3 regions of the Paenibacillus sp. FSL R7-0216 genome follow, and region 2 is predicted to be linked to each of the others. Evidence: riboswitches for the same ligand, from Rfam matches in the RefSeq annotation. Region 2 holds a riboswitch; each other region holds the start of a gene.
What was found. A riboswitch is a leader RNA that binds a small molecule or an ion and turns the genes downstream of it on or off. The one in region 2 is predicted to bind cyclic di-AMP.
Positions count from the first base shown of each region.

Region 1: linked by a shared signal. The riboswitch ahead of MKZ15_RS18705 (TrkH family potassium uptake protein) and the one ahead of MKZ15_RS00585 (C40 family peptidase) in region 2 are both predicted to bind cyclic di-AMP.
Region 3: linked by a shared signal. The riboswitch ahead of MKZ15_RS12245 (3D domain-containing protein) and the one ahead of MKZ15_RS00585 (C40 family peptidase) in region 2 are both predicted to bind cyclic di-AMP.

Region 1 is NZ_CP150222.1:4,074,894-4,081,964, reverse strand. Features, by position in the region: gene uvrC (excinuclease ABC subunit UvrC) at 1-856, shown strand, start outside; gene MKZ15_RS18710 (type II CAAX endopeptidase family protein) at 813-2,531, opposite strand; cyclic di-AMP (ydaO/yuaA leader) riboswitch at 2,882-3,052, shown strand; gene MKZ15_RS18705 (TrkH family potassium uptake protein) at 3,118-4,461, shown strand; gene MKZ15_RS18700 (TrkA family potassium uptake protein) at 4,478-5,140, shown strand; gene MKZ15_RS18695 (cation:proton antiporter) at 5,180-6,427, shown strand; gene MKZ15_RS18690 (LysR family transcriptional regulator) at 6,455-7,071, opposite strand, start outside.
Region 2 is NZ_CP150222.1:125,398-132,468, forward strand. Features, by position in the region: gene MKZ15_RS00565 (4a-hydroxytetrahydrobiopterin dehydratase) at 1-184, shown strand, start outside; gene MKZ15_RS00570 (cytochrome c) at 278-637, opposite strand; gene MKZ15_RS00575 (GNAT family N-acetyltransferase) at 802-1,299, opposite strand; gene MKZ15_RS00580 (C40 family peptidase) at 1,560-2,051, opposite strand; cyclic di-AMP (ydaO/yuaA leader) riboswitch at 2,056-2,410, opposite strand; gene MKZ15_RS00585 (C40 family peptidase) at 2,651-3,142, opposite strand; cyclic di-AMP (ydaO/yuaA leader) riboswitch at 3,147-3,283, opposite strand; gene MKZ15_RS00590 (hypothetical protein) at 3,504-4,334, opposite strand; gene MKZ15_RS00595 (M1 family metallopeptidase) at 4,388-6,388, opposite strand; gene MKZ15_RS00600 (YwhD family protein) at 6,779-7,071, shown strand, end outside.
Region 3 is NZ_CP150222.1:2,712,910-2,719,980, reverse strand. Features, by position in the region: gene glgA (glycogen synthase GlgA) at 1-510, shown strand, start outside; gene MKZ15_RS12265 (alpha-glycosidase) at 539-2,287, opposite strand; gene MKZ15_RS12260 (transporter substrate-binding domain-containing protein) at 2,565-3,416, shown strand; gene MKZ15_RS12255 (amino acid ABC transporter permease) at 3,513-4,175, shown strand; gene MKZ15_RS12250 (amino acid ABC transporter ATP-binding protein) at 4,162-4,884, shown strand; cyclic di-AMP (ydaO/yuaA leader) riboswitch at 5,082-5,250, shown strand; gene MKZ15_RS12245 (3D domain-containing protein) at 5,258-5,959, shown strand; gene MKZ15_RS12240 (polysaccharide deacetylase family protein) at 6,010-6,837, opposite strand; gene MKZ15_RS12235 (dihydroorotate dehydrogenase electron transfer subunit) at 7,029-7,071, shown strand, end outside.

The sequences.
Region 1 (7,071 bases), 1.3 Mb from region 2:
CCCGACCGCCCTGCAGGAGTGGCTTGGCGTCAAGACGTTGGTGCCGCAACGCGGTTTGAAGCGGCAGATGACCAAGATGGCCGAGGAGAACGCGCGCGTTTCGCTGGACGAGAAGTTCCGCCTGATTGAAAGGGACGAGGAACGGACGTCGAAGGCCGCCGAGAACCTCGGCAAGGCGATCGGGCTGGAGTCGGTGTCGCGTATCGAAGCGTTTGATAACTCCAACATCCAGGGGACGAACCCGGTCTCGGCGATGGTGGTGTTCATTGACGGAAAACCGGCCAAGAAGGAATACCGCAAATATAAAGTAAAAACCGTGCAAGGACCGGACGATTACGAGACGATGCGCGAAGTCATCCGCCGCCGTTACGAGCGAGTGCTGAAGGAGAACCTGCCGCGTCCCGACCTGATCGTGGTCGACGGGGGCAAAGGGCAGATTTCCGCCGCGACTGACGTGCTGGAGAACGAGTTGGGGCTGTTCATCCCGGTGTGCGGTCTCGTCAAAGACGCCAAGCACAAAACGGCGCAGCTCATGGCGTTTGATCCGCCGGAGCCGGTTTATCTGCCGCGCGACAGCCAGGAGTTCTACTTGCTGCAGCGGATTCAGGACGAGGTGCACCGCTTCGCCATTTCGTTCCACCGCGAACAGCGGGCCAAGTCGATGGTTACTTCGCGACTGGATGCGATCCCGGGGATCGGGGAGAAACGCCGGAAGGCGCTGTTGAAGCATTTTGGTTCGTTGAAAAAAATAAAAGAGGCCTCCGTCGAAGACTTTCGGCCTCTCTCTATCGGGGAAAAATTAGCCCACGAGATTATAAATGCCCTTCGGGACGAGGATCCGCCAGAGGAGTCGTGAAAAACGGCTCCTCTTTTTGCTGCTGCTGCGGCGGGGTCTTCCGTTCCTTACTCGGCGGGTTGAACAGGTAAATGACATAAGCTACGATCGCCGGCAGGGCGATATAGAATATTCCGGCGCTGATGTTCAGCGCTCCGCCCATAAACATCAGACTCAACGACATTAGAATGCTGTCAAAGACGACGTGCGAGAAGACGACGGCGGCGAAGCCATAACGCAGGAACACGAAGCTGAACAACAGTCCAATAAAGGTCAACTCGATTGGGCGAGAAATCACCGGATAAATCGGATACAACGTGTGACCGAACGCCCAGATCAAGGTCGACAACAGGCTGGCGATGAAGGTGCTGCGGAACATTTTCTTCAGCATCGGGATCCCGAACAAGCGATAGACCGCTTCTTCTCCGATCCCTGCTACCCATGCGAGCAGCGGCAGCAGCAACGGATACACCATATTGTACGGCGATTGTGTGGCATCCGTTGTCGACCACGTATGAATCGTACGCTCCAGAATGAAGAAGACGACGGATTGGGCTCCCAGCAGGATCAACGCCCAGGCGTAGCCGTCAGCCATCGAGGTCAGCACATAACGGCCGTACCCTTCCTCCCGCGACCGCGGCCACAGGTTGATCCCGTTCTTCCGCCACAGTCCGTCGCCGCCCACCAGCGAGAAATACACGGAAGCGGCGAGGAACAACGTGACCAGCCCCTGGAAGAAGAAGCCGAATATGAGCACGCCGGATTCGAGGCCGTCTTTTTGAAAGACCGGCATCATGTTGATCGTACCCAACGTGGATAACACGAAGTAGACCGCTGCCAGGAAGATCCCGCGTTTAAACGAGGTATGGGCCCGCGTCATCGCGCTGTATACGATGGCCAGGATCGCCAGCACGAAGGTCAACAGGGCGTAACCGGCATACGTGAGCCAATTGGCGAGTTTTGTTTGCCCGGCTACGTAGTCCGTGTGCGCCTGCGGCACGGTAAAATAGCTCTCCATCGAGGACACGGCGCCGTATTCGTAACTCAGCTTGATTTGCGCTTGCGAATCGCCTAACGCGAAGCCTTTGATCAGATATTGAAGGCCGATATCCCCTTCGCCGGAGGCTAGCTCCAGATCGCCGGCTTTATAGCCAAAGGCGTTCAGGAAAGGCAACGCCAACTGTTCTTTCTCCGCTAACGTCAAATCGCCTTCCCAAGCCTTCATGGAATCGGTGGTTTCCGAGCCCAAATCAAGCATCATCTGCTTGTTGGCGTTGCTGGAGGAAGCGATCTCCTCAAAGCCGACGACTTGGCCGGTCGTCATGTGGACATCGACGGTCACAGCGCTTAGCGCTTCGGTGGGATCGTTATAACGGACGCGGAACACGTCATAAGGAAACTTCTTTTCATATGTTTTTAAGTAAGGGGCCAGAAGATCGGCTTTGGTCAAATAACCAAACAAATCGGAACGTGTTTCGTATGTAATTAAGGCTTTATCCTTCATAGGTTCAGACAGATTCAGGTTTAAGACAGACCCGGCGAACTCAGCTGCGCTGGCCGCTGCTTTCGTTTTACTGATGACCTCATCCGCTTGCTGCAGCTGCAGCGATTCCGAGTCGGTGCTTGGGAACAACTGAACGGCGATAAACACAATGAATCCGAGAGCGGCCAGCAACCACAGATTCTTCGTTTTCATCCTGCGGCCAGTTGGTTTCAAAGAGGAACTCACTCGCAAAACTCCTTTTTTATTTGGTAAAATTCACTTTTTGAACACGTACTCTTTATATAGATGAGGTATGATTTCCCCCCAAGTACGTCAAAGTAAAGATAACACAGCTGCCCCCCCTACGCCAGACGCGAGACAAAATTGACGAGAAACGGCAATAACTCCGGCAAGCTTTCGCATCGCTCAGATACGGGGCGAAGTTTATCCCTCTACCCCTTCATTTCGCCCTTTTTTGTTCTTTTTCATGAAAATAGAGCTTTGTAGCGGAAGGAAATAAGGGATATAATCCATTTGACGAAAAAATGAATGAAAACAATTGAAAAGAAACTCGGCCGAATTTCGTAATGAAAACGGGGGAACCGTATCTTTTGGGGTGAATTTCGCAGAACTTCGCGCAGCCGGCTAGGAAGCGGCGGAAGTGTCAGCGAATAGGGCAACTGTGCATGTCCGAATCCGTCAGCTAACCTCGTAGGCCTGTGCAGCAGGAACCAAACACCGAAAGGCATTGGATTTCCAGTGCTTTTTTCTTTTGTGCTTTTTTCATAACAACGATGAGGTGAACAAGTTGCATTTTAAGAAAATCAGCCTTTCTCCGCCGCAAATCTTGACGATCGGGTTCGCACTAATCATTTTGCTGGGTGCGTTCTTGCTAATGCTGCCGATCTCCAGTACGACCGGGGAAACGTTGCCGTTCGTCGACGCGTTGTTCACGGCAACTTCGGCAACCTGTGTGACGGGATTGGTTGTGGTCGATACCGGCACCTATTTTTCCACTTTTGGGCAAGTCGTCATTGTTTTGCTCATCCAGGTCGGAGGGCTCGGCTTTATGACCATGGCCACGTTGTTCTCCTTAGTCCTCAAACGAAAAATCTCACTGAGGGACCGTCTCCTCCTTCAGGAGGCGATGAATCAAAATTCGGTAGAGGGAATCGTTCGGCTGATCCGCAAGGTCCTGTTGTATTCGCTAATGATCGAATCCGGCGCGGCCCTTCTGTTCACGATTCGCTGGGCGTTTGATATGCCGTTTGGCAGAGCTTTGTACTTTGGGATTTGGCATGCGGTCTCGATGTTTAATAATGCGGGCTTTGACTTGTTTGGCGATTATCAAAGCTTAACGAAATACGTCGCTGACCCGATCGTTAACTTTGTGGCCATGTTTCTGATCGTGTCCGGCGGGCTTGGATTTATTGTGCTGTCCGACGTATTCGAGTTTCGGAAGCGGCGGAAGCTTTCGCTGCATTCGAAAGTGGTCTTATCGATGACGTCAGCATTGATTGTGATCGGAGCGATCGTTGTTTTCATTTTCGAATTCACGAACTCTAAGACGCTTGAACCTCTCAGCTGGAGCGGGAAGATTTGGGGATCGTTCTTCCAATCGGTTACACCGCGTACGGCGGGAGCCAATACGCTGGACATCGGAGCGCTGCGACAAGCGACGCAATTTTTCATGATCATCTTGATGTTTATCGGGGCTTCCCCGAGCTCAACGGGCGGCGGGATCAAAACGACCACGTTTACGATTCTGGTCGGCGCGGTTGGTTCGATGATTCGCGGACGTACGGACCTGGTTCTGTTCCGGTACCGGATGGCCGAGGAACGGATTTTCAAAGCCTTGACGATTACGTTGCTTGCGTTGTTCCTTGTTGTGGCGGTGGCGATGGTGTTGTCTACCACAGAAGACGCGAGCTTCTTATCGATCTTATTTGAAACGACTTCCGCTTTCGGCACAGTCGGGTTGACGATGGGATTGACGGGGAAACTAACGGTGATCGGTAAAATTATTATCAGCTTCACGATGTTTGCCGGCCGACTAGGGCCGCTGACACTTGCTTATGCGATTGGTCCGAAGAAAGGGAAAGAGTTGTATCGCCACCCAGAAGGCAAAATCATTATTGGATAAGGGGAAATTATCGTTTATGAAAAAACAGCAGTTTGTAGTGATCGGCCTCGGACGTTTCGGGTCCAACTTGGCCTTGGAGCTGATGGACTTGGGCTACGAGGTTCTGGGCATTGACCGGAATGAAGAGCTCGTCGAGGAAATGAGTGACCACCTAACGCATGCCGTCGTCGCCGATGCAACGGACGAAGAGGTACTGAAGTCGCTTGGGGTGCGCAATTTCGATTGCGGGATCGTGGCGATCGGCAACGATATCCAAATGAGTATCCTGGCGGCGATCCTGCTCAAGGATTTAGGCATTAATACCGTGGTGGCCAAGGCGATATCCGTTCTGCACGGCCGGGCCTTGGAGAAGCTGGGCGTTGACCGGGTCATCTATCCCGAACGGGACATGGGGATTCGCGTTGCGCATCAGCTGGTCACTCCCAATCTGCTGGATTATATCGAGCTGTCGAAGGAGTACAGTATCGTAGAAATGAACGTCCCCGCTTGCCTGAACCAAAAAAGTCTCGGCGACCTCAACCCGCGGGCCCGTTTTGGTTGCAGTATCGTGGCCATCCACCGCGATGGCGGTATCCTTGTGGCGCCAACTGCCATGGACCAGTTGACCGAAGGCGATATCATGGTAATTATCGGAGCGAAGAAGAATATCGAGCAATTTGAGACGATCCTAACGCAATAATAAGTAATTCATCTTTCTCTAGTTGGAGCGTGACATGTCATGGAATCGTCGGCAACTGAAGCGATTCATCATTTTTTGATCTTAATCTTATTCGTGATTAGCGTGGGGATGATCTCCGGAAAGATCGCCGCCTGGCTTAAACTGCCTGATGTTGCGGTGTTTATCGCCGTCGGGATGCTGCTGGGTCCCGGACTTAAGCTGATCCACGAATCCAGTGGCTCCTTGGTCAACCAGTTAATCCTAACGGTTGGATCCGCGTTGATCCTGTTTGACGGCGGGAGAAATTTGCGGCTTAGCGGTCTGCGCCAAGTCTGGATCACGTTGTCCCTGCTCAGCGTGCCGGGCGTGTTGATATCGACGCTCGTGGTCGGAGGGGGCATTCATTTCCTATTTGGGGTCGATTGGATCTTTGCCTTCTTGGGGGCAGCGGTGATCGCCTCGACCGATCCGGCCTCTATCATTCCGGTATTCAAGCAAGTCAAGATTAAGGAGAGGGTCCGGGAAACGGTCGAAAGCGAATCTGCCTTTAATGACGCGACCGGCTCCATTCTGACTTTCTCGCTGCTGGCTGCGGTAGCCGGCGGGGGGGCACTCCACTTTGGCGCAATGTCTTGGGAGTTTGTCAAAACGGCGTTGGGAGGTATATTGGTTGGCCTCGTGGTCTCGGGTATCTTAACATACCTGGCCGGCCATGCCCGGCATGGATTTCTGAGAAGCTACGCGACCATCGTGATGATCGTAGGTGCCTTATCTTCCTATTTAATAGGTGATTTGCTTCACGTCAGTGGGTTTATGGCCACCTTCGTCGCCGGCGTCATCTGGGGGAACGCAGAGACCTTTGGTTTATCCTTGAAGGAAAATCATACGGAAATGAGTTCCTTTGCGGAAAATATCACGGTCATGATGCGGATGCTGATCTTCGTGCTGTTGGGCAGCCAAGTGAATTTTGGCACGCTCGGCCATTATTTCTGGCCAAGCCTTGGCGCCGTCCTGATTCTGATGTTCGTGGCAAGACCGTTGTCGATTCTGCTATGTGCCTGGCCTGACCGTAAGGTGAAATGGACTTGGCGCGAGCTGCTCTTCATGTGCTGGGTACGTGAGACGGGGGTGATCCCCGCGGCGTTGTCCGGTATGATCGCAGGCATGGGCATCGCGCATGCCAACGTCATTACGGCGATCGCATTTATGGCGATCGTGCTGACGATTCTCATTCAGGCGAGCACCACCGGGTGGGTCGCCCGCAAGCTGGGTTTGGAAATCAAAAACGCTGAACTCCCGAAGCCTTGAGTCGGGAGCGCAGCGTTTTTTCTGTTATCAGAGCGGTAGTTCCTTGACGAGGGTTTCGCGGATTTGCGAGATCCATTCCTTCGTTTCGCTCGTCAGCTCCGATTTGTCGCCGTAGACAAGGCAGGTTTCACGGCGCGTCTGAGCCAGCTCGGGAATCGGCACGGTGAGCAAACCGTTATCCCTCAGCAGTGGCATGCGCAGGTACGATTTAGGCAGCAGGGCAGCCGCTTTGCAAATCGGCAGAAGGCGCACGATCGCTTCAAATGAATCGATCTCCATACGGATGTCGGGCAGGATGCTGTAGCGGCCAAACAAGTCGTCGATCAGCCTGCGGTACCATGTCCCTTTGGAAAAGACGATCATCGGCCGACCGTTCAAATCGTCCATCACGAGGCGGCGTTTCTGCCCGGCAGCGGCCAGCGCATGCCCCTTGGGCACGACCAGCTCGAGGTGGTCCTTAAATAAAGGCAGGCATTTCAAGCCGGTCTCGTTCACCATAGAGGCGACGACGCCGATATCTACCTTTTTGTCGCGGACGTAAGAGACGATTTCGTGAGTTTTGCCGGTGACGAGCTTCAACTCGATGTCCGGGAACTTCTCCATCAGCGCGGTCACAAGGGGTGGGAGCGTGGTCTGGATCGTCG
Region 2 (7,071 bases):
GGGAATCGCGTTTGTCGATGAGGTCGCGGCGATCTCGGAGGCGTTTAACCACCATCCCTTTATCACGATTGACTATAAAACGGTAACGCTCCGTCTGACCTCGTGGGAGGACGGTGGCATTACGGCCGTTGACATCAAAGAGGCGCAGCAATACAACGAGGCCTTCGAGAAGATGCGCTCGTGAGATTGATTGACTAGGCATAAGAACGGATAGGTATGGGGAAAAAACGCCCGCCGGGAACATAAGTTTCCCGGCGGGCGTGCTTTTTGAATGCCTTTATTTTTTCTCCGCAAGCCACATGGCGACGTTGGCGATTTCCTCTTCTTTCAAGCGATCCTTGAACGAAGGCATCATGCCGCCCTTTCCTTTGGTGATAATCGAGTAGAGTTGGTCCGCGGACAATTGCGAGCCGATCTTCTGCAGATTCGGGCCTGCTCCGCCTTGCAGCGTATCGCCATGACAGGAAATGCAATTCGCTTTGACGGTGGCTTCAGCTTGTTCCGCATTCATTGTGATTTCAGGCAATTGCGGTTTGGCTTCTTGCTCGGCCTGTTCCCGGCTTGGCAAGGTAAACATCAATACCAGGGCTAAAGCGCCTGCGATGACGAACAAACCGCTCATGATCCACTTTTGCATTCCAATCGCCCCTCCTATGTATGCTACCTATCCATTATAACGGAACACGCGGTCCGATCATAGTCTTTGTGTCAAAATTAGGAACAAAAATAATTACATTCGCCGGAAATATGTGCCTTATCTCATTGCGTTGCTCAAAGTGAGGTGTATAAAGGGGCTTGCCCTTATTCAGGCAGCCCCTTGTGTACCATGCAGTAAAACGGTTTGGACACCCCGCCAGGCGTCATCTTCTCGTAAAGGTCGGTAATGACGAATCCGGCCTTTTGATAGGCTCGAATCGCTCGGGTGTTCCAGGTGAGCACCTCAAGGTCGATTTGATTGTCCGGTTTGCGGTGCCGGGCTTCCTCTACGATGGTTCTTACGAAGAGTTTGCCTAGTCCATGACCGCAAAGATCAGGCTTCATGCCGATGCCGAGCCGGGTCACCCCCTCCATCGGGAAGTATTGGGCAAAGCCCGCCAGCTCGCCGGCTTCATTCAACACGGAGACATACTGCTCGGCACGGATTGCCGGATTCCCAAACTCTACATCGAGCGCTTTCATTTGATCCCAGGGCAGCCAGCTGTAAATATCGTAAGGAGAATCGTAACGCCAAGTGCAAATTTCCGCGCCATGCGGTTCTTCCATTGGCACGATTCGAAACGTAGACTTCGCTTGATCCATATTGCCCCTCCTTTGGTAGAGGTAAATCCGTCGTAGTTTCTCTATTACCCTCACAATAGCCGGATTTACGCAGCTTGTAAAGGCTTTTGCCGATAGGAGGGAATTCATGGATTTTCAGCGGATTTCCAACTTTCCGGTAACCTTTTTGCCGGACGTCTCGTTATATAGATAAGGCCACGAACATAAAAAGACCGCAAGCTGTTCCGAGTCGGAAACGCGGCTTGCGGCGAGAGACAATGAACTTGACGAATCCCGGGTGATCAGGATTCCGTAGCGTAAACAGAATAACCGTATTTACTGAGAACACGCTTCGCGCCAACGTAGCGGTTCTGGTAGTAGCTGTTGCTTAACTTGTCGATGCGGATGCCTTTGGATGAGGACGCGTGGGCGAATTCCCCTTCGCCAACGTAAACACCGACATGCGATACCTTGCCGGTCCCCGTGGTTTTGAAGAAAACGAGGTCACCTGCTTGGAGTTCTTTCTTCGATACCGGCGTCCCTTGCTTATATTGGGCGGCCGACACGCGTGCGAGCTTGATGCCCATTTGGCTGAACACATACCGGGTAAAACCGGAGCAATCGAATCCCGTTGTCGTGGTGCCCCCAAATTTATAAGGCGTCCCGTATACGGAATCTACGATACTGGCTAGCGGCGTTGTTTCCGTGGCTTCCGCGTCGGCAAAGGCGCTCCCTGCCCCCAAGGTGAACAGAAGGGCCAAACTCGTTACCGCTGCTGTCAAAGTCTTTCTCAAGATGTCATACTCCTTCCAAGGCCTACGAGGTTAGCTTATGGATTCGGTTGAAGGTTCCCTATGATCTCACTATAGAGGTAGGTTAAATAGTTATCTTCAGATCACGAAGCAGCTCAAGATGAGGATTCGGCATCGAATCTTGAATTCAGCCGGGCCTTCCGCTGCTCACGTAGCTTTCAGCTACGCTGCGCTGCTCAGCCCCTAGCTTCATCCAACCTTCTCGGTGCTCCAAACCTGACTATTTAACCTTGATTGGAAAGGCAGTTCAAAAAGGCTTCTTTCCATCACGAAGCAGATCAATTCACCCTTTGGTGGGTCCCCCGTTTCCCGGGTGCCTGGGAATTCGGCATTTCATTGTAGGTTGCACCCAAGATGCTGCACAAGAACAGTTACAAGAATCATTACAAAGTTGTTACTATTTACGTTTTTCATTTTACCAAAGGCGTCCAGAGTTGACAAGTTTGTAGGGAAAAAGGCTTCTTTTGGCCTGTTTTGACGAAGGATTTCGTGGGTAATGGTTCCTAAGGAGCGGAGCGAGGAGAAAGAAAAAACCCGCAGAGACGTTGTTATCAACATCCCCACGGGCTTCGTGGTTTTACTTATTGAACATCATCGTGCTCAGCAACTTCACCGGTCACATCTTCATACTTGTCGTTGCTCATGATCCGTTTGGCTCCAACGTAACGCTCGACGTAATACTTATCGCTTAATTTGCTGATGACTACGCCCTTGGAGGAGGAAGCATGAGCAAATTTGCCGTCGCCGACGTAGATGCCGACATGAGAAATGCCTTTACCGGAAGTATTGAAGAAGACCAGATCGCCGGCGATCAATTCGCTTTTCTCAACGGCGGTTCCCATTTTGTATTGGGATCCGGATTGGTGAGGCAGCTTGATGCCGATTTTAGAGAAGACGTACATGGTAAATCCGGAACAGTCGAAACCGGCTGTGGTGGTTCCGCCGGAAACGTAGTCGCTTCCAAGCGCGCCGTCGATTACGGTGTCCAGTTTGGAATCGGCGAAAACGCTACCAGTTCCAATGGTGAAAAGCAATGCAAAACTTACTGCTGCTACAGTCAAACGCTTTTTCAAGAAGTTATGCTCCTTCCAATGCCTACGAGGTTAGCTTAAGGATTCGGTTGAAGGTTCCCTATGATCCCTCTAAAGCGAGATCAATTCACCCAAAGTGGTTCCCCCGTTTCCCTGGCGAAGGGAATTCGGCTTTGATTTCACACCTGAATTTACATATTCGACATCTGGCGTCATTCTCCTGCCAAAGATGACAAAAATAATTACAAAACTGTTACTGAAATTGCGTTGCTGTTATTGTAACAAAACCAGGTATCTTTTGGCAATGGTTAATTCACAAGATTAAGAGGGGAAATAGGACTCAAGGCCTCCGCCAATTGGCGAAGGCCTTGATTTTTCTGGGGGTTGGGGGAGTAAAAAAATTTTAACTTTTTTGTGTTTTTGACTGCCAAAGGTGAAATTGAGAGGCCAACTTCCAGACTTTGAATGCGCTGCGAAAAAGAGGATACGTCTGCTGCAGAATGAGGGCAAGCATACCGGTCCAAAACCAAGAAGCTGTCCCGAACAGGAAGAAGAGAATTAGTCCGAAAGACCCGAGAATGGCAGAGATCGAGACGGCTTGCAGGAGGCTCCGAAAGCACATCAGCAGGGAGTTCCAGACGCCAGCTTTGAACAAATAGCCGAATTGGGCAAACAGCAGGCATTGTCGGATGAGCCAGCCATAGATAAACCAGCCTAGAATTAAGCCGAGCCCGACCAGCCAGGTTGTGGTGGGTGTTTCAACCCCCGCCAGTCCTGGCCAAAGGGATATTAGCTTCGGCACAATCCAGAAGGCCGGTAGCAACGTTAACATAAGCTCCAGCGCATAAAACAGGATTACCGGCCTGCCGAATTCTTTCATTCCCCGGAAGAGTGGGAAGCCCGGGCTCCGACTTTCGGACGGGATAAAACCGTAGAATATTCCGGCCTGAATCAAAGGGGTTAAAATCATGCGCAGCACCGCCATCCCCGCCAACAGCCAGCAATACAGCCGGACATCCGGATTGCTCCATAAATTGATCTGCCCCTCCAACAGGAACAGAATTCGCGACAGCGCGGTGGGCGGCGGGTCAGGGTATCTTTGCAACAGTGCCGTCACCGCCGTATCGACCAATCGGTAGAGGAACAATCCCCATAACAGTTGATACAGGAACAAGATGATGACTGAGGGAAATTGGCTTTTTAGGGCGGTCCACCCCAAACGAACGAAACTCATTTCTTTCCCTCCTTTAGAGGTGAATTAACAAAACTTTACTCATCGAGCCAGCCTTACCACAGAAACGTTCCGAGAATCGCCTCAAGCAGCTTGGTGACGCTCATGTTGGAGCGGGATAGCGTGGAATTCGGAACTTCCGCTTTTAAGTAGTTGTTGATGTGCATATTCTCCACCGTTAAAGTGTAATCCGGATCGATTTGGACCCAGGCCAACGGCGCTTTATATTGCAGCTTGATCTCAATGCGGGCGTCTTCTCCGTTCCATTGCTTGCGAGTGGTGTGTCCGTCTGTGAAAGTGAACAGCAGTGGGACCTTCGGATGCGTCGCCCCTTTGCGTGAGAAGATTACACTCGATTCGTACAGGCGGTTCTCCTCCTGGACGACCGGAGTGACTTGAATTCGGTCTACCGCAAAATCAGCCATTTTTCCGTCATAGACGTATTGTTGAAAATAAGACTTCCAGCTCCGGCTGGTCACTTGCTCAACGACCCGCTGGAAGTCAGCCGTTGTCGGGTGCTTGAACCGGTATTTATGACTATAGGTGCTCAGAATCCGCTTCATGGTCTTACTGCCGACTTGCCGCTCGATATCAAGCAGGATCAGTTTGCCGCGATAATACGCGTTTTTGGCGTAACCGTCACCGGAGCCGTACTTCCAGGCGTTTTGAGTCAGCGAAGCCGGGGAGGTAATCAAGGCGGATTGGATCGGAAGATTCGGGGCGATCCCGAATTCCTGTTCCATCAGCTTATCCTCTGCATAGGATGCAAAGGCCTCGTCTAGCCAGGCTTCCTCGAACTCATTGTTGGCGATCATCCCGTAGAAAAACTGGTGGGCGATTTCATGGATGACCGTCCGCTCCAGCTCGTCGTAGCTGGGAGAATCACTGGCAGCTCCGAACGCCGTCACCAGGGTCGGATATTCCATGCCGCCTGCACCGTTGCCGTTGGCCGGCGGTACGACGACCGTCAGCGTGGAGTAAGGGTAGCGGCCATACCATTTGCTGTAGTTGGCCAGCGCCACCTTGGCGGCATAGAAGTAACGTTCTTTCAGGTCCTTGTGGGTGGGATCAAGATATAGCTTAATCCGCACGCCCGGAACCTCCGCGGATGAGAACGGCTCTTCCGCATAGATGAAATTCGGTGAAGCCGACCAGGCGAAATCGTGAACGTCGTCGGCGTAGAACTGTACGGTCTTCCGCCCGTCCTTTAACACCGCTTTTTTGGTCTGAAAGCCGGTTGCCGCCACGTTGTACGTTTCAGGGACGTTGATTCTTACGCTAAAAATCCCGAAATCGGAGTAAAATTCCGAATTTCCGTGATACTGGTGGAGGTTCCAACCTTCCGACGTCCGCCCCCGGGTACCCACCGGCTCGTACACGCTGATCTTTGGAAACCATTGTCCCGCCATGACAAAATCGTCAGCCACACCCATTCGGGCGAATATTTTGGGCAGCTTTACGGTAAACTTCATCCGCAGCGTCAGGCTTTCGCCGCCTTGGACCGACACAGGTAAGCGCACCTTGGCCAAGGTTTTGTCCTTCGAGTTGCCATCGTCGGGCTGGACGTATTGAATCCGATGAAGCAGGGAGATGCCGTCGGTCGTCCGCAGCTCGGTGATCTCCATGGATCCCCAACCGTCCTTGGGCATAATGTCGCCCCGGAGCTTCCCGCCCGATTCCTTCATAAAGGTCGTATCTTCGGAAGAAAACGCATTAGGGTACAGATGCAAATACACTTCGTTAATCGTTTTTTTGCCGGGATGGGTCCAGGTCAACGTCTCCGAGCCGGTCAACGTACCGTCCTTCTCGTTTAGCGTGACGTCGATGTGATATTCGGCGACCCGATTGCTGAGCACTTCGGCGGTCGGTTGTTGAATGCTTTCGACCTGTGGCGACGCAGGGGTTTGTCCGGTTTTTTGGACCGCTTTGGGCCCCGCCTTAGCCAGGACGAAGGAAGTCAGCGAATCCCCGCCTCCTCGCAGGGTCAGCCAGGCGGCTCCGAGGGTGAGGCACAAGGCAAGGATGGAAATGCTGTAGACAATAGTACGTCGGGTCATACAATGGATACCTCCCGTTGACAAGCATCTACAGCATGTATATGTTTGCAATTGGAAGATTATTAGCTAAAATTGAGAGGTAGTTCAAAAAGTCGTCTTTTGATCACGATGCGGTTTCTAGAGGCCTAATCGACATCGAATCTTGGACTCAACCGGGCCCTCCGTTGCTCACGTAGGTTTTGCCTACGCTGCGCTACTCGGTCCCTAGTTTCATCCAACCTTCTCGGTGCTGAAAAGCCAACTTTTTGAACTTTGAATTAAGGGTAGGGATTATCCTAAAGTCGCTTTGTTTCACGATGTGGTTTCTAGAGGCCTGATCGACATCGAATCTTGGACTCAACCGGGCCTTGGATGATGAGGCGGCAGGTTCGCGGGAAAATGGAGGGAATTATGGATCAGACACCAAAATCGGGTAAAAAGATTTTTGCCCTCAATATTATCAGCAATGAGGAGAAGAGCAAACATAAAGGGTTTGGAGCGGGCTCGATCGATTTGAACAGCATGTCTCCGGTTATTATCGATGGGGATGAGGTGTACATCGATGTTGGGGCGATGCACGCCAAAAGTAAGGTGGAGAAAGGCATTAAGTTCTCAACGAACCGCGAGGACGTTCCGAATGGTCGGCAGGTCTGGATCATTTGGGTGGCGGTGGACCGCGGCCCGGAAGGGCAATTTTACGGTGG
Region 3 (7,071 bases), 2.6 Mb from region 2:
GATTTAGTCACTCGGGTGCTGGATGAATGGCTAAGCGAAAATGAGGTTCAATTCGTGCTGCTGGGCACAGGGGATCGCGCTTATGAAGACTGGTTCCGGGAAGCGGCAACCCGTCACCCGGGAAAGCTGGCGGTCCAAATTAAATTTAGCGACGCGTTGTCCCGACGCATCTACGCCGGCAGCGATTTGTTCCTTATGCCTTCGCGGTTCGAGCCTTGCGGGATCAGTCAATTGCTGGCGCTCCGATACGGAACGATCCCCGTCGTGCGGGAAACCGGGGGTTTGAACGATACGGTGCAGTCCTATAACGAGTTTAGTGGAGAAGGCAACGGCTTCTCATTCCGCAATTACAACGCACATGACATGCTGCATACGCTGCGCAGGGCGTTGTCCTTTTATCATAAGCCCGAGCATTGGAGCCAGATTATAGCGAATGCCTTTGCCGGCGATTACGGATGGGATGCCTCGGCTCAGCAATATATCCAAATTTACGAAAGCCTAAAGAAATAGCGGACGTTTGCGTCCGCTTTTCCTTTTGTTAATTTTGAATGTGTCGGTACAGGATTCGAAAACCGTAGGCTTCGAGTGAGATGTTCATGATCCCATTCACCGGCGCCACCGCTTCTTCGGTCAGGGCATCCCGCCAATCGCTCGTCTGCATGGGATGCGTTAAGGTAACCGCCTTCGGTGTATTGTTCATCCAAACCGTAAAATGCATGTGCTCGTCCATACGTTCGTAAATGATACTGGGATCCCCCGGATCGGCATGCAAAAACCGAAAACGGCCGTGACGGAGAGCGGTATGCCGCTTGCGCAGCTCGATCATCAGCTTGTAGAAATCATAGAGCTCACGATCCTGCTTGCTGCGGTCCCATTCCATACATTTACGGCAGTCCGGATCTCCATCGCCGGTGAGTCCAATTTCATCGCCGTAAAACACACAAGGCGTCCCAATATAGGTAAAGAGAAACACGACGCATAGCTTGAGCTTTCGCTTGTCGCCACCGACACGGGTTAGCAGGCGCGGAGTGTCGTGGCTCCCCAGCATATTAAAGACGACTTCATTCGTTTGATGCGGATATCGCATGATCAGCGAACCCATCTCATCGGAGAAGGCGGCTCCGTCGACCCCTCCAGTAAAAAATTCTAGCACTTTATCGGCAAACGGGTAATTCATCACGGAATCGAATTGATCTCCCAGCAGCCAATTCAACGAATCGCTCCACACTTCTCCGATCAGATAAGCCTCCGGATTCGCTTGTTTCACGATTTGCCGAAATTCGCGCCAAAACGGATGATCGATTTCATTCGCTACATCCAGCCGCCAACCATCTAATTTGATTTCCTTAATCCAATATTCGGCGACGCCTAGCAAATAATTTTTCAAATCAGGGTTGGCCGTATTAAATTTTGGCATATTGGGAAAAAAACCAAACGTATCATAAGTAGGTACCCCGTTTTCTACTTTTACCGGGAAGCGGTTTACGTGAAACCAGCCGGAATAGGGCGAAGCTTCGCCGTTTTTGAGCACATCTTGAAACGGAGGGAAATGCTCGCCGCAATGATTAAATACCGCGTCCAGCACAACCCGAATTCCTCTTTCGTGACAACGCTCCACCAGGGTTTTCAGCAAAGCATTGTCGCCGAAGTGAGGATCAATCTGCTTGTAATCCACAATATCGTATTTATGATTGGAGGGCGCCGTAAACAGAGGGGTCAGGTAAAGCGCCGTGACGCCTAAATCCGTTAAATCGTCCAAATGGTCGATGATCCCTTGCAAGTCTCCGCCAAAGTAATTATCACGGGTTGGCTTGCCTCCCCAAGCCTCAACCGGTTTCGGATCATTGGACGGATCTCCATTGGCGAACCGCTCCGGCATGATCTGATAAAAAACGGCCTGCTTCGCCCATTCCGGTACCCTGACCACTTCAATTTCGTGGATATACGGGAACTCGAAGCATTCGCCGGGCGGATGGGGGGCCTCCGATTGAATTCCTGCGTCCAGCAGGTATACCGTTTCCGTCCCGGCGGTGAGCTTAAAGGCATAGGAAAGGCGTTTATATTTGGGACGCACAGCAACCTCCCAATAGTCGAACATGCGGTCATGAGCCGCTTTTTCCATCGGCAGTTCCTGGTAAGTTCCCGCCCAGTCGTATTTGTCCCCGGTCATCGCGTAAACCTGTTCAACATCATCCCGTTTGGTCCGGATGCGGAGGTGGATCGTCATGGGGTCGTAAGCATAAGCCCATTTATCTCGGGGAACGTGGTAGAGCGCTTCAAGCAGCACGGTTTGGCGCCTCCTCTCGTGAATACTCGTGATCGATCGTTATAGAGTTCATTATTCCCAAACGGGATGCGGAGCATGAACCCGAAGCGAAACATAAATATTCAAGAAATTGACCAAAGTATGATAAATGGGAATCTCTAGGGACGACTTAAGTCGGAACTGTGAAAATATGATGAATGCTATGAAAATTGTTTTGCATATATATGCATTCTGATTTATAATTAGCCCAGTAATCATCTTAGAACGAAAATATCGAAGCAGAACAGGAGAGAGATCCATGAAAAAATGGGGCATGTTATTCATAGCAGTCATGATGGTAACTTTGGTGCTGGCCGCTTGCGGTCAGGAAAAAAATAACAGCGGGAACACGGCGAACAACGCCGGTCAAGCCGCGAACCAAAACGAAACCCAAGCGGGCGGAGAACAAACCGAACCGGCTAAGAAGCTGGTCGTCGGCATGAGCGCTGACTTCCCGCCGTACGAGTTCCACATTAAGAATGACAAAGGCGAAGACGAAATCGTTGGTTTTGACGTCGAGATCGCCAAAGAAATCGCTAAGGATATGGGCGCTGAGCTTGAGATCAAAGACTTGAAATTCGACACCCTGCTGAATGAGCTGTCGAGTGGACGCGTTGATCTCGTCATCTCGGGGTTGAGCCCGACTCCAGAACGTGCCGAACAAATCGATATGTCGAAAATTTACTACAAAGCCGAGCAGGCTGTTGTGACCCGTGAAGCGGACAAAGATAAATTCAACACGATGGAATCGCTGGAAGGCGCTAAAATCGGCGTTCAGCAAGGTTCCATTCAAGAAGATATGGCTAAAGAAATCCCGAACGCTCAATTGACTTCGCTGGGTAAAATCAACGATATCATTATGCAGCTAAACACAAACCGTGTTGATGCAGCCATTCTGGAAGGACCGGTTGCTGAATCGTTCGTGAAGAACGTGAAAGGCCTGGTGATCACGGATGCCAAACCGGTGACTGAAGATGATGGTTACGTGATCGGCATCAAGAAAGGCAACCAGGAGCTGTTGGATCAAGTGAATACAACGCTCGATCGCTTGATTAGCGCTGGCAGCATCGATCAATTCGTTGCCGAAGCGAGCGCGCTGGCCGAGAAATAATCACGGTATCCATCTGCAGAAAATAGCGAAGCCATTTCGCTATTTTCTGTTTTTTTGCGTAAGGGTTTGAGGTAAAGGAGGAGGAAGAAAGGCGTTATGGACTTAATATCGATGTTTATGGAATACCGCAGTTACTTCTTGGCAGGTGTCCAGTATACGCTGCTCTTGGCAGCAATAAGCGTATTTTGCGGCTTTATTCTTGGTTTACTCATCGCGTTGATACGGATGTCGCCTTGGGGAATCGTGCGGTTTCTCGGTCATGCCTGGGTCGAATTTCTGCGCGGCACGCCGATGATGGTTCAGCTCTTGATTATTCACTACGGATTTGCGTTTGTGTTTGACGTGAACTTCACGCCGATACAATCCGGGGCGATTACGTTGTCGATTAACAGTTCCGCCTATCTGGCGGAGATTTTCCGAGCCGGCATCCAAGGCGTCGACCGCGGACAAGGGGAAGCGGCACGTTCCCTGGGGATGACGAAAGGGATGGCCATGCGCCATATCATTATTCCGCAAGCGATCAAATCGGTGCTTCCCGCGATCGGCAATGAATTTATCACCATCATTAAAGAATCGTCGATCGTTTCGATTATCGGTACGGCCGAGCTCATTTATCAAGCGCAATCGGTCGTCACGATCACGTACGACGGGATGACGCCTTATCTGATCATCGCCATCATGTACTTTATTCTGACATTCACGCTGTCCCGTATTTTGAGCGTGTTCGAAAGGAAGTTGAAGACCAGTGATCACCGTTAAAGGCTTGCATAAAAAATTCGGTCAACTGCATATTTTGCGCGGAATCGACCTAGAAATCTCCAAAGGGGAAGTCGTCGTCGTGATCGGTCCCAGCGGATCGGGAAAAAGTACCTTCCTCCGTTGTCTGAATCTGCTCGAGGTTCCGACCGAAGGCGAGATTACGTTTGAAGGCGCGTCGATCACCGGCAAGAGACACGACATTAATAAAACCCGCGAGAAAATGGGGATGGTGTTCCAGCATTTTAACCTGTTTCCGCACAAAACCGTGATCAACAACATTACGCTAGCTCCGATTCGCGTGAGAAAACTCGACAAGAGCAAGGCGGAAGCGATCGCGATGGATCTGCTTCACACCGTGGGCTTGGAAGATAAGCGGGACGTATATCCGGCCCAGTTGTCCGGGGGCCAGAAGCAACGGATTGCGATTGCTCGCGCGCTGGCCATGGAACCGCATGTCATGCTATTTGACGAGCCGACATCGGCGTTGGACCCGGAAATGGTCGGGGAGGTGCTCGATGTCATGAAGAACCTGGCGGAACGGGGCATGACGATGGTTATCGTTACACACGAGATGGGGTTTGCCCGTGAGGTTGGCGACCGTATCCTGTTTATGGATCAAGGCGTGATCCTCGAGCAGGGAACGCCGCAAGAGGTGTTTGGATCGCCGCAGAATCAGCGGACCAAAGATTTCCTGAGCAAGGTTCTCTAAGAGGTTGTTCAAAATAAGACGCAATAGACCGTCCGAAAAGATAGATTCGGGCGGTCCTTTTTTTGCCTTTTTGCTGCCGAACATATGATCTTTTTTAACATTACGTTTACGATTGGACACAAAAATGTAACCCGTCCTATCAAGGTTTTGAGCCATTTGGTGAGAATTACCTGAGCTTCTGGTTACAAAATTGTGATATATTCAATAAGCCGAAACCTTACTTCAAGGTGCGGGGGACGAAAGCTGATAACGAACCAGGGTGAACCGAATTCGTTTCTTGGGGTGAAGCGCGTCAATGGATGCGCCGGGAACGTTCCTTTTTTCCGAATCCGACAACTAACTCCGCAGGCGCAGTAAAAAGGAGGGCAATTCATTGAAAAGTCGCATTTGGTCTAAAATAGCAGCATCGGCGTTGATCGCCGCAAGTTTGACGATTACCCTGCAGACGGCTTCCGTCCATGCAGACGCGGTACATAAAGCCGTGGAGGGAGACACCTTTTATCTTCTTGCCAAACAATACGGCGTGGAATTGAACAAGCTGATCGCCGCAAATCCAACCATTAATCCGCAGAATATATACGGTGGCTTGAACATCACCATTCCGGGGGGAGAAACCCGCGCATTGGCTTTGGCTTCCGCCGCACCGGCTAAACAGGAGGTTGTGCCGGCCGCAACTTCGACGACAGCTGTCGCATCCAAGCTGAAGGTGATGTCTAACGACAACGTCGTTGAGGCTTGGGGAAAAACGTTTACTTACTCGCAAACTATTAATGTGAAAGCCTCGGCATATACCGCGTCGGCAAGCGAAAATGGAAAATGGGGCGCGGTAGACTACTTTGGCAACCCGCTGAAGCTCGGCACTATCGCCGTTGACCCGAAGGTCATCCCGATGGGCACGAAAGTCCTGGTAACCGGACACAGCCATGATGGCTTGCCGGATCAAGCGTTTGTGGCTACAGCCAGCGATCAGGGCGGTGCGATTAAAGGGAACCGCATTGATATCTTTATTCCGGGGAGCACAACTGCCGCGAAAGCATTCGGCTATCAAGACGTTACCCTGTACGTACTGAAATAGGACACGATCACAAGCAAGAGAGCTCCCTCAGACGAGGGAGCTCTTTTGCGTTAGCGATATTTGGTTGTTTGCAGAAGCTCGGCCAGATCGACGAAATGATAACCTTGCGCCTGCAACGTGTCGATAATCTCCGGCAGAGCTTGAATCGTACCGTTCAGATTGGATCCGACACCGCCGCCCGAATGCTGAAGGATAATTGAGCCAGGACCCGCGGTATCAATCACGTTTGATTTAACCTTGTTTTTGTCGATGCCTTTCCAATCTTGCGAATCTACATTCCAATTGACGAGGGTATAGCCGTTTTTCTTTGCCCACTGCACCTGTTCCTCCCTAATCTCCCCATAAGGCGGGCGGATGAGCTTGGGGCGGTAGCCTACGGAATTTTGGATAATTTTCTCCGTACGCAGGATTTCCGTTTGAAATTGTTTGACGGAGCGCTTGCGGAAATTCGGATGACTGAAGGAGTGATTGCCGATGAGATGCCCCTCTTGATGGATCCGTTGCATCAACTTGGGAAATTTCTTAGCCCGTACTCCGACCACGAAGAAGGTTGCCTTGATCCCTTTACGATGAAGCACATCGAGAATTTGTGGCGTAAATCGTGGATCAGGACCGTCATCGAAGGTCAGGGCGATCTGTTTCACTTCCGGACCTCGGAATTTGAAGGTCTCCGAATATTTGCGTCGCAGCTCGCTTAGATCTACTGGTTTGGCGTCCACAGGTGCCGCCTTGTTCTCTTTCAGATCTCCTTTATCCGACTGACTCCTTGTTTCATGAACAACTGAGGAGGCATGAACAGTCTGAAGCCCGGAGCCGCTGTAAATAAATAGAGAAGCGGCCATGCACAAGAATAGTGCTCTCTTAAGCTGGATAAGCAAGGTTAGTCCTCCTTCATTCCCATACTGTACCTAAGATGTAGTATTCCCTAACTGTTGCAGAAAATGAATGAAAACGATAAAAAAACAGCAGTTATGGAAACCAATATGCGGTTGTGAGATAAATCACAGACGTTCTTGGCGAAAAATTGCATCCTTTGATGAAGCATAAATGAGAGGGATGTGATAGATTCGTGGCAACTGTAGTGGCCAACCAAGAAGTCGCGCATGGGGTGT